One region of the Nostoc sp. C057 genome, then DNA from elsewhere that is predicted to be linked to it. Evidence: riboswitches for the same ligand, from Rfam matches in the RefSeq annotation. Region 1 holds a riboswitch; each other region holds the start of a gene.
The links. A riboswitch is a leader RNA that binds a small molecule or an ion and turns the genes downstream of it on or off. The one in region 1 is predicted to bind cyclic di-AMP.
Positions count from the first base shown of each region.

Region 1 (3,284 bases):
ATCCCAAATTATTTGTATGTACGCACAGTTGTGATATTCGGAGATGGGATGTTTTTTCGCTGTAAGTCCCTTATTCTGCCTCTGCCAGTATCCATCTGGAGTAAGCATCTTCGAGAAATCTGCTTTGACGACGAGTTCCTTTATGCTTGCTCACTCTGACTTTGAGGGTAGTTATGTACACTCCATCCATTACCTCATGCCCATAACCGAAAACTTGACCAATTTGCCCTGTTCTTTGATGCAAAGCATAATCCCCGATATGCAACATAATTCTGACTTCCTAATTAACTAGGTTGAGTAGTTTGTCGTTGGCTATTTGGGCGCGGCAAAATCACTCTGATGATATTAGTTCCGCGCACAAAGCTGTAAAAATTAAGCTGCAATTCGGAGTTGGGTATTGGGTGCAGTTTGAGCCAACAAACGAGTGTAAAGCTGAGTCAGTCGGAATCCGACACTGTACCAACTAAAGGCAATTTCTGTCCGTTGTCGAGCCGCTTCACCTAATTGGTCTCGCCAAGCTGGGTTGACAAGAATGCGGTCTATAGCAGCAGCAAAAGCTACTTCATCTTTAGGAGGTGCAAGTAATCCTGTAACTTCTGGTACAACAGTAAACTGTAGCCCACCAACATCACTAGCTACGACTGGTGTCTGACTAGCCATTGCCTCAATAGCAACTAAACCAAAAGGTTCATAGTGGCTAGGGACTACGCAGACATCAGCGGCGGCGTAGTAGAAGGGGAGAGCAGTTTCATCTAGGCGACCGGCAAAGGTTGTACAATTTTCTAATCCGAGTTCAGTCACGATGCTAGCAATGCGATCGCGTTCTATTCCATCACTCTGACCGGGACGGCTACCACCACCAATAACTAGCTGGAGGTTAGCTTCACCTCTTAAACTAGACTTGGCAACGGCTCTTACTAAGGTTTCAATTCCTTTGCGGCGGTCAAAACGACCAACATAGAGAACCATTTTGGCATCTGGGCCAATTCCCAACTTTTCTCGCGCCGCAGTTCGCTGAATTCCCCCAAATTTGTCAGTATCGGTGCCACAGGGAATCATTTCAATGTTTCCCTTGCTAGAAACAAGTACCCGCATGTGTTTCTGCTCTTGCGGACTGGTTGCAACTACACAGTCTATAGTTTCCAAGCAGGCTTTTTCTACAGCTAATCGCTGGGCTGCAATTACGGGAACATCACCAATACTTCTGTATTTAACGGCTCCTAAAGAGTGGTAAGTATGTACCTGAATCAGGGGTTGCTGCTTTTTCAATTCCATACCCACCCAAGATGATAACCAGTAGTTGGTATGAATTAAGGAGTAATGAAACCCTTGGCGCTGCTGAAATTTCTGGAATTCTTCGATGAATTCAGGTAAATGGTCGAACAAGTTATCTCGCCCGATAAACTCAGCTGGGCCAGCTTTTAACCGAATAGTACGACAGTTTGGGCTATGTTGAGCGATCGCAGATTGTTCAGGATTACTACGACGAGTGAACATATCCACTTGCCAACCCTGCTGGGCTAAGGCATAACCTACTTGACGCACATAAACATTTTGACCCCCAGCTTCTTCTTGACCAATTTCAACAGCAGGGTCGCCATCAACAGAAATTAGGGCAATGCGATGTTTCTTATTCTGGAACATAGCTGATTTTCACCTCAAGGCAAATAATCCTGCCTCAAACGCCAGAAATCAAGATATTATTATCCTCTCTCAAGGCCGAGGGCAGGCACAACGAACCGCAAAGTTACCAGCCAAAGGACACTGACGAGAACAAGGCATTACTTGTTAAGAATGCTGCTCGTTCAGTCTCTTCTCAATGCCGACGAAGTTAGCTGACGGGCTAGGACTGAGAGATGTCCTTCTTAAGAAAGTTATGAGTTGTGAGTTTAGTAACTTTTAACTCCTTACTATTAACTATTAACTTTCTTCAAAATACGCCCCAGGTTTGGTTCCTCCGCTCCGGTTTACCCTTTACAAATGTTTGTTGGGAATATAGTGGATTAGGCAGACTGATTTATTTTTCTTAAAGTTTTATAACCTTTAGTCATCAACTATGTCAACAGTATGAACAAAAAAATGGTGATGCTAATCACTTCAAAGCGCTTTGTAACTAGCTTTGAAGAATCAGACTGTAGGGGAAAGTTAGTGTTATTGAGAAGCTCTCAAAAAGATACTTACTGATGTTGATTGCTACATTTTCTTTAGTTTCTGGGAATGAAATAATTTTGAGAGTTTCCAAGAGTTAAATATAGCAATGGCGTACTATTTTGCTAAACCAAGCATCCAACCAGGAAAACCAGCAACGTCAAAATATCGATTTGAGCCAACAGCTTGATACTTCAGGATCATTTTTAATCCATTAGTGCTTGGTTGGGATGTCAAAGTATTAGATTTAAAAGTAACTTTTTTGACTCCTTTGACCAAAGATTCATGTAAAACACGACCCAATACGGTTCGGTTAAAGGGTAAAGGGAAAAGGTTTTGAATACATCCTTTCCCTTTTACCCAGACCACAAGGAAAGTGAAAAATGCTTATCCGAACTGTATTGAAACAAGACCTATAAGTTCTCCTTGATGGGGAATATTCAAATTTAAAATCTTAGCTAAGGTAATAGCCACATCAGCTTGTAGACCAGGTGGCATCATCTAAATTTGGCAATATCAATATTTATACTGGCTATGAAGATATCAACTCCTTGAAGTCTTATAAGTAAATTTTATTAGAGAATCGTAATATCTCTCTTTCATAAATGGTTTGAGAGGTACAAACCTTTACTATGTTATTGAGCCGAGTATCTCAGTTTTGGGAAAATATTTTTTAAAGAATCCGAAAAGCAGCAACATCAGTTTGGAGATTAAGTATAGGACTCCGATTTGATTTCTGAAAACATCCTGAGACTGAAAAGCCTATTTTATCAGGGTTTTATCTGAAATCTTGTTCAAAAATCAGATATGAGTCATATATACACCTATCAAAATGAGATGAACTCGTTGCTAAGTCATGGTTAATACAAATTTAAAACTGAGATTTAAACCCGTTTCTCACAGTTGGGTTGCTCTGCATCCACAGCCTAAAGGAGTAATTCAATTTATTGCAGGGGCTTTCTTTGGTACATTTGGCCCCATGCTTTTTTATCGCTATCTACTTCAGTCTTTATTTAATCAGGGATACACGATTATTCTTCTGCCGTTTAATTTTACTTTCAACCATTATGTAGAAGCTGGTTTTTTGATGAGAGAGCAGTATGAGATTTTGCCAGAGCTTGTAAGGATGGCAAGTG
Region 1 is NZ_CP040281.1:7,026,912-7,030,195, forward strand. It holds gene FD724_RS29785 (hypothetical protein) at 71-268, opposite strand; gene FD724_RS29790 (glycosyltransferase) at 373-1,644, opposite strand; cyclic di-AMP (ydaO/yuaA leader) riboswitch at 1,806-2,020, opposite strand; gene FD724_RS29795 (DUF1350 family protein) at 3,005-3,284, shown strand, end outside.

Region 2 (3,284 bases), 1.0 Mb from region 1:
TGTTCTAAATTAGCTGAAGTGTCTTTTATCTGTGTCTTGCGTCGCTGTTGGCGTAAAAACAGATCCGAGTAACCAATAATGGAAGTTAGAGGATGTTTCAATTCGTGGGCTAGTTGCGAAAGATACTCTTGATTGGCGCTCATTAAGCGCGTAAGTTCTTCATTGTGGAGCGTTAGTGATAACTGCAACTGCTGTAATTCTCGCAACCGCTCCTCAACATAACTCTTAAAACATCGAGCGATCGCTTCGTCTATGATAGCGTCAATCAAACGCATAGAACGAATTATATCTACAGGTGTTCCCTCTAATAAATCTGCTTGTAGAGCATCAAATATTACTGTTCGCAGCAGATGATATTCTCTGGCAATTTCTGCTGGGTCAAAGCCTTGTTCGGCTCGAATAGCTCCATGCTGAAAACTAGCAGTAACTATTGACTCAATATCATTCTCCTGAGATTTTGAAAGCACTGTTACCATTGCTTGTAAAACATCAGGGACATGATCTTTTACTGCTGTATAAGATAGGTCATCAGCACTTTCAATCCGTCTATCCTTGCGAACTGCTGTAACCCATTTATCGAGGATGGTGTCCGTTTTTTCAGCCAGTACTTGACTAAAATCCATTATGTTAAATTCAGCTAGGAGATAGATGAGCAAACTGCCATATCCAATTAGTTTAGCGATTGCAGTGGTCTTTTACCAAGTTTAAGAATTTAATTCACCTACCAAAAGAAATACATTCTGTATATTCGTTTGTTTGCCGATCAACTCTCCGTATATAAAAATTCTCAAGTATAATATATTTAATATTAAGAAATATTAATCAAGTGGGTGACAATATTAATGCTTGACTCAACTATATTATTTAGCTTTGTATGCAAGGAATTAACTTCCAACAGACTAAAAATATAAATTTTATTTATTCCCAAAAATCAAGGAGATGCGCCGAATTGCAGTATTAAAATAAACAATATTTATTATCGAACAGATGGCTTTTACCGAGCATCAATGTTATATTGTGCATAATTTAGTATCCATTAGAGTAAGTCAGCCTAATTCAGCGTGTCACAGTGCATAACGCTGGAGCGGAGGAACCAAATTGTGGGGCGTATCTCATAGAAAGTGAAGAGTTAAAAGTGATAAGTGAAGAGTTAACTCAGCACTTAACACTCGGTACTCAGCACTCTAAAAAGAAGGGCATCTCTCAGCCCTAGCCCGTCAGCTAACTTCGTAGGCATTGAGAGGAGACTGAAGAGACGGCATTTTTATAATGTTCCGATCTCATCGGTGTCCAAGGCTGGTACTGCTCGGATTTCTTGTACCTGCACTTAAATCTGTTGAGGTCGTAAATGATATTTCAACTAAATTTGGCTGCGATCGCAGCGATCGCAACACAAGCTGCGTGGAAAAAGACAAAACCTGTCATCCTCAGAGATGTATTTATTTTACCAGTATTGGGATTCTTGGGAATAATTGTGCTGTGGTGGATTATTGCACTTGCCAACGATGAATTAATGCCCACCCCACCAGAAGCGCTCATTGCTAATCTAGACTACATCTTAAATCCCTTCTACCAAAGAGGCCCAGGTAACTTGGGAATTGGTTGGTTGTTGATCGCAAGTCTGCGCCGGGTATTACTGGGTTTTTTGTTAGGTGCGGTAGTAGCGATTCCTGTGGGGTTTTTAATTGGGATGTCCAGACCGGCAATGCTAGCCCTCAATCCCATCATTCAAATTTTTAAACCTGTATCACCCTTAGCTTGGCTTCCTATCGCCTTGGCAATTTTCAATTTAGCAGATCCTTCAGCCATTTTTGTCATTTTCATTACCTCCTTATGGCCGACAATTATTAATACCGCTTTAGGAGTTTCTAGCGTTCCCAAAGATTATTTAGATGTGGCACAAGTGCTAGAAATGCCTCGTTGGAGGCGGATTACCAAAATAATTTGGCCTGCAAGTTTACCGTATATTTTTACAGGTTTACGAATTAGTTTAGGCATAGCTTGGCTAGTAATAGTCGCCGTGGAAATGCTTACAGGTGGTATTGGTATCGGCTTTTTCGTCTGGGATGAATGGAGTCGTTTAAACCTAAGTTCAGTGTTTTTAGCTGTGTTCATAATTGGCTTAACTGGATTAATTTTGGATTACGCCGTGGGCAAACTCGAAGAATTAGTAACCCATCGTCCGAAAACTTCCAACTAACCAGATTTGATTGTAATCAAAATAGCAAGATGTAACCAGACTCTGCGCTTCTGCGTGAGCAATTCATCACCAATGGAGCTATAAAAATGGGTGATATAAACTGGACTCGACGAGATTTTATTAAAGGAATAGGAGCAACCACAACCGGGATAGCGCTGTCCTCCTGTGGAATTTCAGGAGATAGATCCGCCAAAGGGCTAACAGAAGAAGCTTTAGCTGTAAAACCAGTAGTTAGATCGCAAGACCTAGAAAAATCCGATCTCACCATTGGTTACGTTCCTGTTAATGATTGTGCGCCATTTGCGATCGCCTGGAAAAAAGGCTTCTTCCACAAATATGGTTTGAACGTCACACTCAACCGCGAGGCTAGCTGGGCCACCTCCCGCGACGGTTTAATTTTTGGTCGCCTAGATGAGAACTCTTGCATAAATATTTTGTGGTATAATTAAGGGTTATTTTTATTTTCAATTTAGGGACATTAAAATAGTAAGAGATTATGATTTTCTTCTAACAAGTATTATCTGGCGATAAGCCTACGGCATGGCTTTGCTTACCGCTAGTCAAGAAGATGGCAGTAAACATCACTTCAGTTATTGATTAATACTGAAGTTATTGGATTAATTCGATTTTTTTATCCAATTTATATCCGATTTATATGGCTAATTCGTGATTATAAATTCCCGCAATTAAATTCGATCTTAACCCAAAACGTCGATGACGATTTCGATATCTATCAGACAAAATTTTAAATATCTTTAAACGACGATTTACGTGTTCAACAACAATTCTTAATCGATTGAGTTCCCGATTGTATTTTTTCTGTTCTTTCGTCAACTTTTTTCTTTTCGGTTTTTTAATTGGTGTTTCACTTAATTGATGAATTTTAGCAATTCCTTGATAGCCTTTATCCGCTATTACCTTAACTAATTCTCCAAATTTTATTCCACTATTTTTAAATAAGCGAAAATCATGGATTTTTCCCTTATCATGCCCCAAACAGATGATTTGGCTGCTTTTTTGGTAGATTACTACCTGCGTTTTTAAAGTATGTTCTCCCTGTTTTCCGCTAAAAAATCCTTTTTGA
Region 2 is NZ_CP040281.1:531,954-535,237, forward strand. It holds gene FD724_RS02190 (sensor histidine kinase) at 1-623, opposite strand, end outside; cyclic di-AMP (ydaO/yuaA leader) riboswitch at 1,039-1,251, shown strand; gene ntrB (nitrate ABC transporter permease) at 1,349-2,200, shown strand; partial or broken gene FD724_RS02200 (substrate-binding domain-containing protein) at 2,287-2,631, shown strand; gene FD724_RS02205 (IS5 family transposase) at 2,852-3,284, opposite strand, start outside.
Region 2: it holds a riboswitch for cyclic di-AMP, as region 1 does, so the genes downstream of both, ntrB (nitrate ABC transporter permease) here and FD724_RS29790 (glycosyltransferase) in region 1, are expected to answer to the same signal.

Region 3 (3,284 bases), 1.0 Mb from region 1:
GTAAGGGAACCATCCCCACCACTAAAGGAATATTGGGGATTACGCTGGATAATATACCTACAAAAAACAATAAAACCAGGGAACCCAGGATAATATTTTTTCCTAATATTGCTGCCAATATTCCTGATAAACCATTAATTACACCTGTTTTTTCTAACCCTCCAATTAGCACAAAAATACTCATAAAAAATATTAATGTACTCCAGTCTACATCCCGCAAAATATTGTTAACTGAATCGATTCTGCTATGGTGCGATAACAGCAAAGCTAAAGCTGCTCCTAACAAAGCTGCGGCAGCAGGCGAAACCGGAACTGGTAGAGTTTCTCCAACGACAAAAAATAGCAGGACGAAAAATACTATAACTGCGCCAAAGCTTAAAGCTCGTGGATGATTGATTTGTGGATGTGGTAGTTCTTCTAAATTATCTAACTGGGTATTCCAAATTTTACGAAATAAAAATGGTAGTGTTGCAATTACTATAGCAACGGCAATTACTCCTCCTAAACTCAATTTAAACAAATAATCTGTAAAGCTGATATTCACAGCATCACCAACAATAAAGGTAGCTGGATCTCCAACTAAAGTAAGAAGTCCAGCACTATTAGCAACAAATACCATTAAAATTAACAAGGGAACAAAATTTATCCCGACTTCCTTCGCCATTGGTGGAATTAAAGGCGCTAACAACATTACTGTTGTGGCATTTGGTAAAACTGCACAGATAGGTGTCACAATAGCCACAATTCCGAGTAATAAACGCTTGCCTTGTCCCTTAGCCAGGAGTACTATTTGAGTTGCTAAATAATCAAATATCTTGGTAGGTTCAAAAGCCCGTACTAGCACCATAACTCCAAAGAATAAACCGAGTGTTCCATGACTGTTGCCGATGTAACCAACAGCTTCTTCTAAAGTCATGACGTTGGTAAAAACTAATAATAATGCTCCCAATAATGCTGCGATGGTGAGATGTACCCATTCCGTCATCACTAAAATAATGACGCTTATAAATGTAATTACACTAAGGATTGCTTGCCAGTTGTCCACATCTTACTCCTGAAGTTTTATTGGTTGCATAGTAGCGAAAAAAGCCACCTAGTTTTAGGTGACTTATCTTATGATTACAATTGGATAAAAATTACCGAACAGAATTCAGGAGTCAGGAGTCAGAATTCAGAATGGATTCTGTACGACTAGCGGATAGCGCAGCGTTAGCGACGCAGGAGCGTCTTGATTCTGACTCCTGTTAGCGGTAGCGGGGCGTTTAGCCCATTCTGACTTCTGAATTCTTCTTCAATGAAATTTTAAACAGCGATTATTCATCAATACAACTGGGAATACCCAAAACGGCGCAGGGAAAATTATAACCTAATGCTTCAATCATCGGATGATTAACAGATTGGCAACCGAGAAATAGAATATCGGCGGCTTCTGATTCAACAACTTTGTGAAGTTCTGTGGAAATGCTGCCAAAGCGCAAATGAGATTTGAAGGAACCTTGCCATTCTTCAGCCAGACTTCGGGCTTGCCAGAGAATTATATCTGCTTGTTGTAGGGGAGTTACCACTGTCTGCAATTTGGGTTGAGTTAATACCTGTGTCACAGACTTTGATACTTCACTTATTTGACATTCTAATGAAGGCTGTTGTGGAAAGCTCAAGATATTTGGATATTGACTGCTTTGATTATCTTCTACCACATAAACAGCTTGAACAGTGACTTCTGCATTAGTAGCTAAACGCGTTTGATGGGCAATCCAGAAAGCAATATCTAGCGCCGTATGACTGTTAGGAGATGCGTCATAAGCAACAATTAAATTAACTGCTTTTGCTTTTTGAGGTTCTTTAGAGAAAGGTTTTCTTGGTTCTGGCACTAGTACCATTTGTTCAATTAAGTCATTGCGACCTGTGGCACTTTGCAGACGTGCTAACATTGGCTTGATTTGCACAGCTTTACTTCTCCCAATGAAATGAATTAGTAATGAGAAAGAAGCAGGGGGACAAATTTTAGATTTTTGGACTTTCCTGCGGAACGCTACGCGTAGCTTGCTTCCCCGGAGGGGTACGGCTACGCTCAGTCGAACAATTTTGGATTTTAGATTGAGTAACGATAACCAAAATTGCAAATCTTAAATCAGTCCAGGAAACCCCAATAATAACTGTATTACAGCCAAAGTCTTGGGGGTTCCTTCCATTGCCTACGGAGTTAGCTGACGGGCTAAGACTGGAAGGTGTCTCTCATAAGATTAGCCCCAAACATTGGTTCCTCCGTTCCAAATCCAGCTTTCATGAATTTGAATTAGGCTACCCACTAAAAAAAATGATAATCTAATTTACTCGTCTTGTGCAAAATATCGATCGAGAAAATTTAGGGCGTGGTTGCGGAGTTCAAAATATTCTTTTGAGTTTCGCATGGCTGCGCGATCGCGTGGATGCTCAAAAGGAACTTCTAAAATCTCTCCTATACTAGCAGATGGGCCATTAGTCATCAAGATGATGCGATCAGACATATAAATTGCTTCGTCTACATCGTGGGTAATCATCATCACTGATTGACGATTATTTTCCCAAATATCCAATACTTGCCGTTGCAATTTACCACGAGTTAGCGCATCTAGTGCCCCAAAAGGTTCATCCATCAGTAACATTTTGGGACGAATTGCTAAGGCTCTGGCAATACCTACTCGTTGTTTCATACCTCCAGAGATTTCATCAGGATATTTGTCAGCTGCCGCCGTCAAGTTTACCATTGCCAAGTGTTCATTTACAATGCTAATTTTTTCAGCCCGATTAGCATTTTTTAGCACTTCATCCACAGCTAACCGGATATTTTCTCGCACGGTTAACCAAGGTAACAATGAATAGTTCTGAAATACCATCATCCTTTCGGCTCCTGGCTGACGGATTTCTTTGCCATCAAGCCGAACTGATCCGGAAGTGGCTTTTTCTAAACCAGCTACTATCTTTAATAGGGTTGATTTCCCGCAACCAGAGTGACCAATTACAGAAATATATTCATCTTCACCAATCGTTAGATTAACTCCATCTAAAACGACAAAGTTATCTTTATCAGGTGTCGGATAAGACTTGACTAAATTTTCAATTTCTAAAAATCCAGTGCGGGGAAGAACTCCGGTCTGGGTATTAATAGGTAATGAGGTATATTCCATCATCAAAGGCTCCCGAAATAATTTAGTCAATCAATTTTGGATTAACCGCGACTTGTACCGAAAATCTAAAATCTAAAATTGCCAGGGTCAATATTTAAACTTGGGATTTAAGACAGG
Region 3 is NZ_CP040281.1:536,809-540,092, reverse strand. It holds gene FD724_RS02225 (SLC13 family permease) at 1-1,045, opposite strand, end outside; gene FD724_RS02220 (universal stress protein) at 1,314-1,931, opposite strand; cyclic di-AMP (ydaO/yuaA leader) riboswitch at 2,181-2,313, opposite strand; gene FD724_RS02215 (ABC transporter ATP-binding protein) at 2,331-3,167, opposite strand; gene FD724_RS02210 (ABC transporter substrate-binding protein) at 3,275-3,284, opposite strand, start outside.
Region 3: it holds a riboswitch for cyclic di-AMP, as region 1 does, so the genes downstream of both, FD724_RS02220 (universal stress protein) here and FD724_RS29790 (glycosyltransferase) in region 1, are expected to answer to the same signal.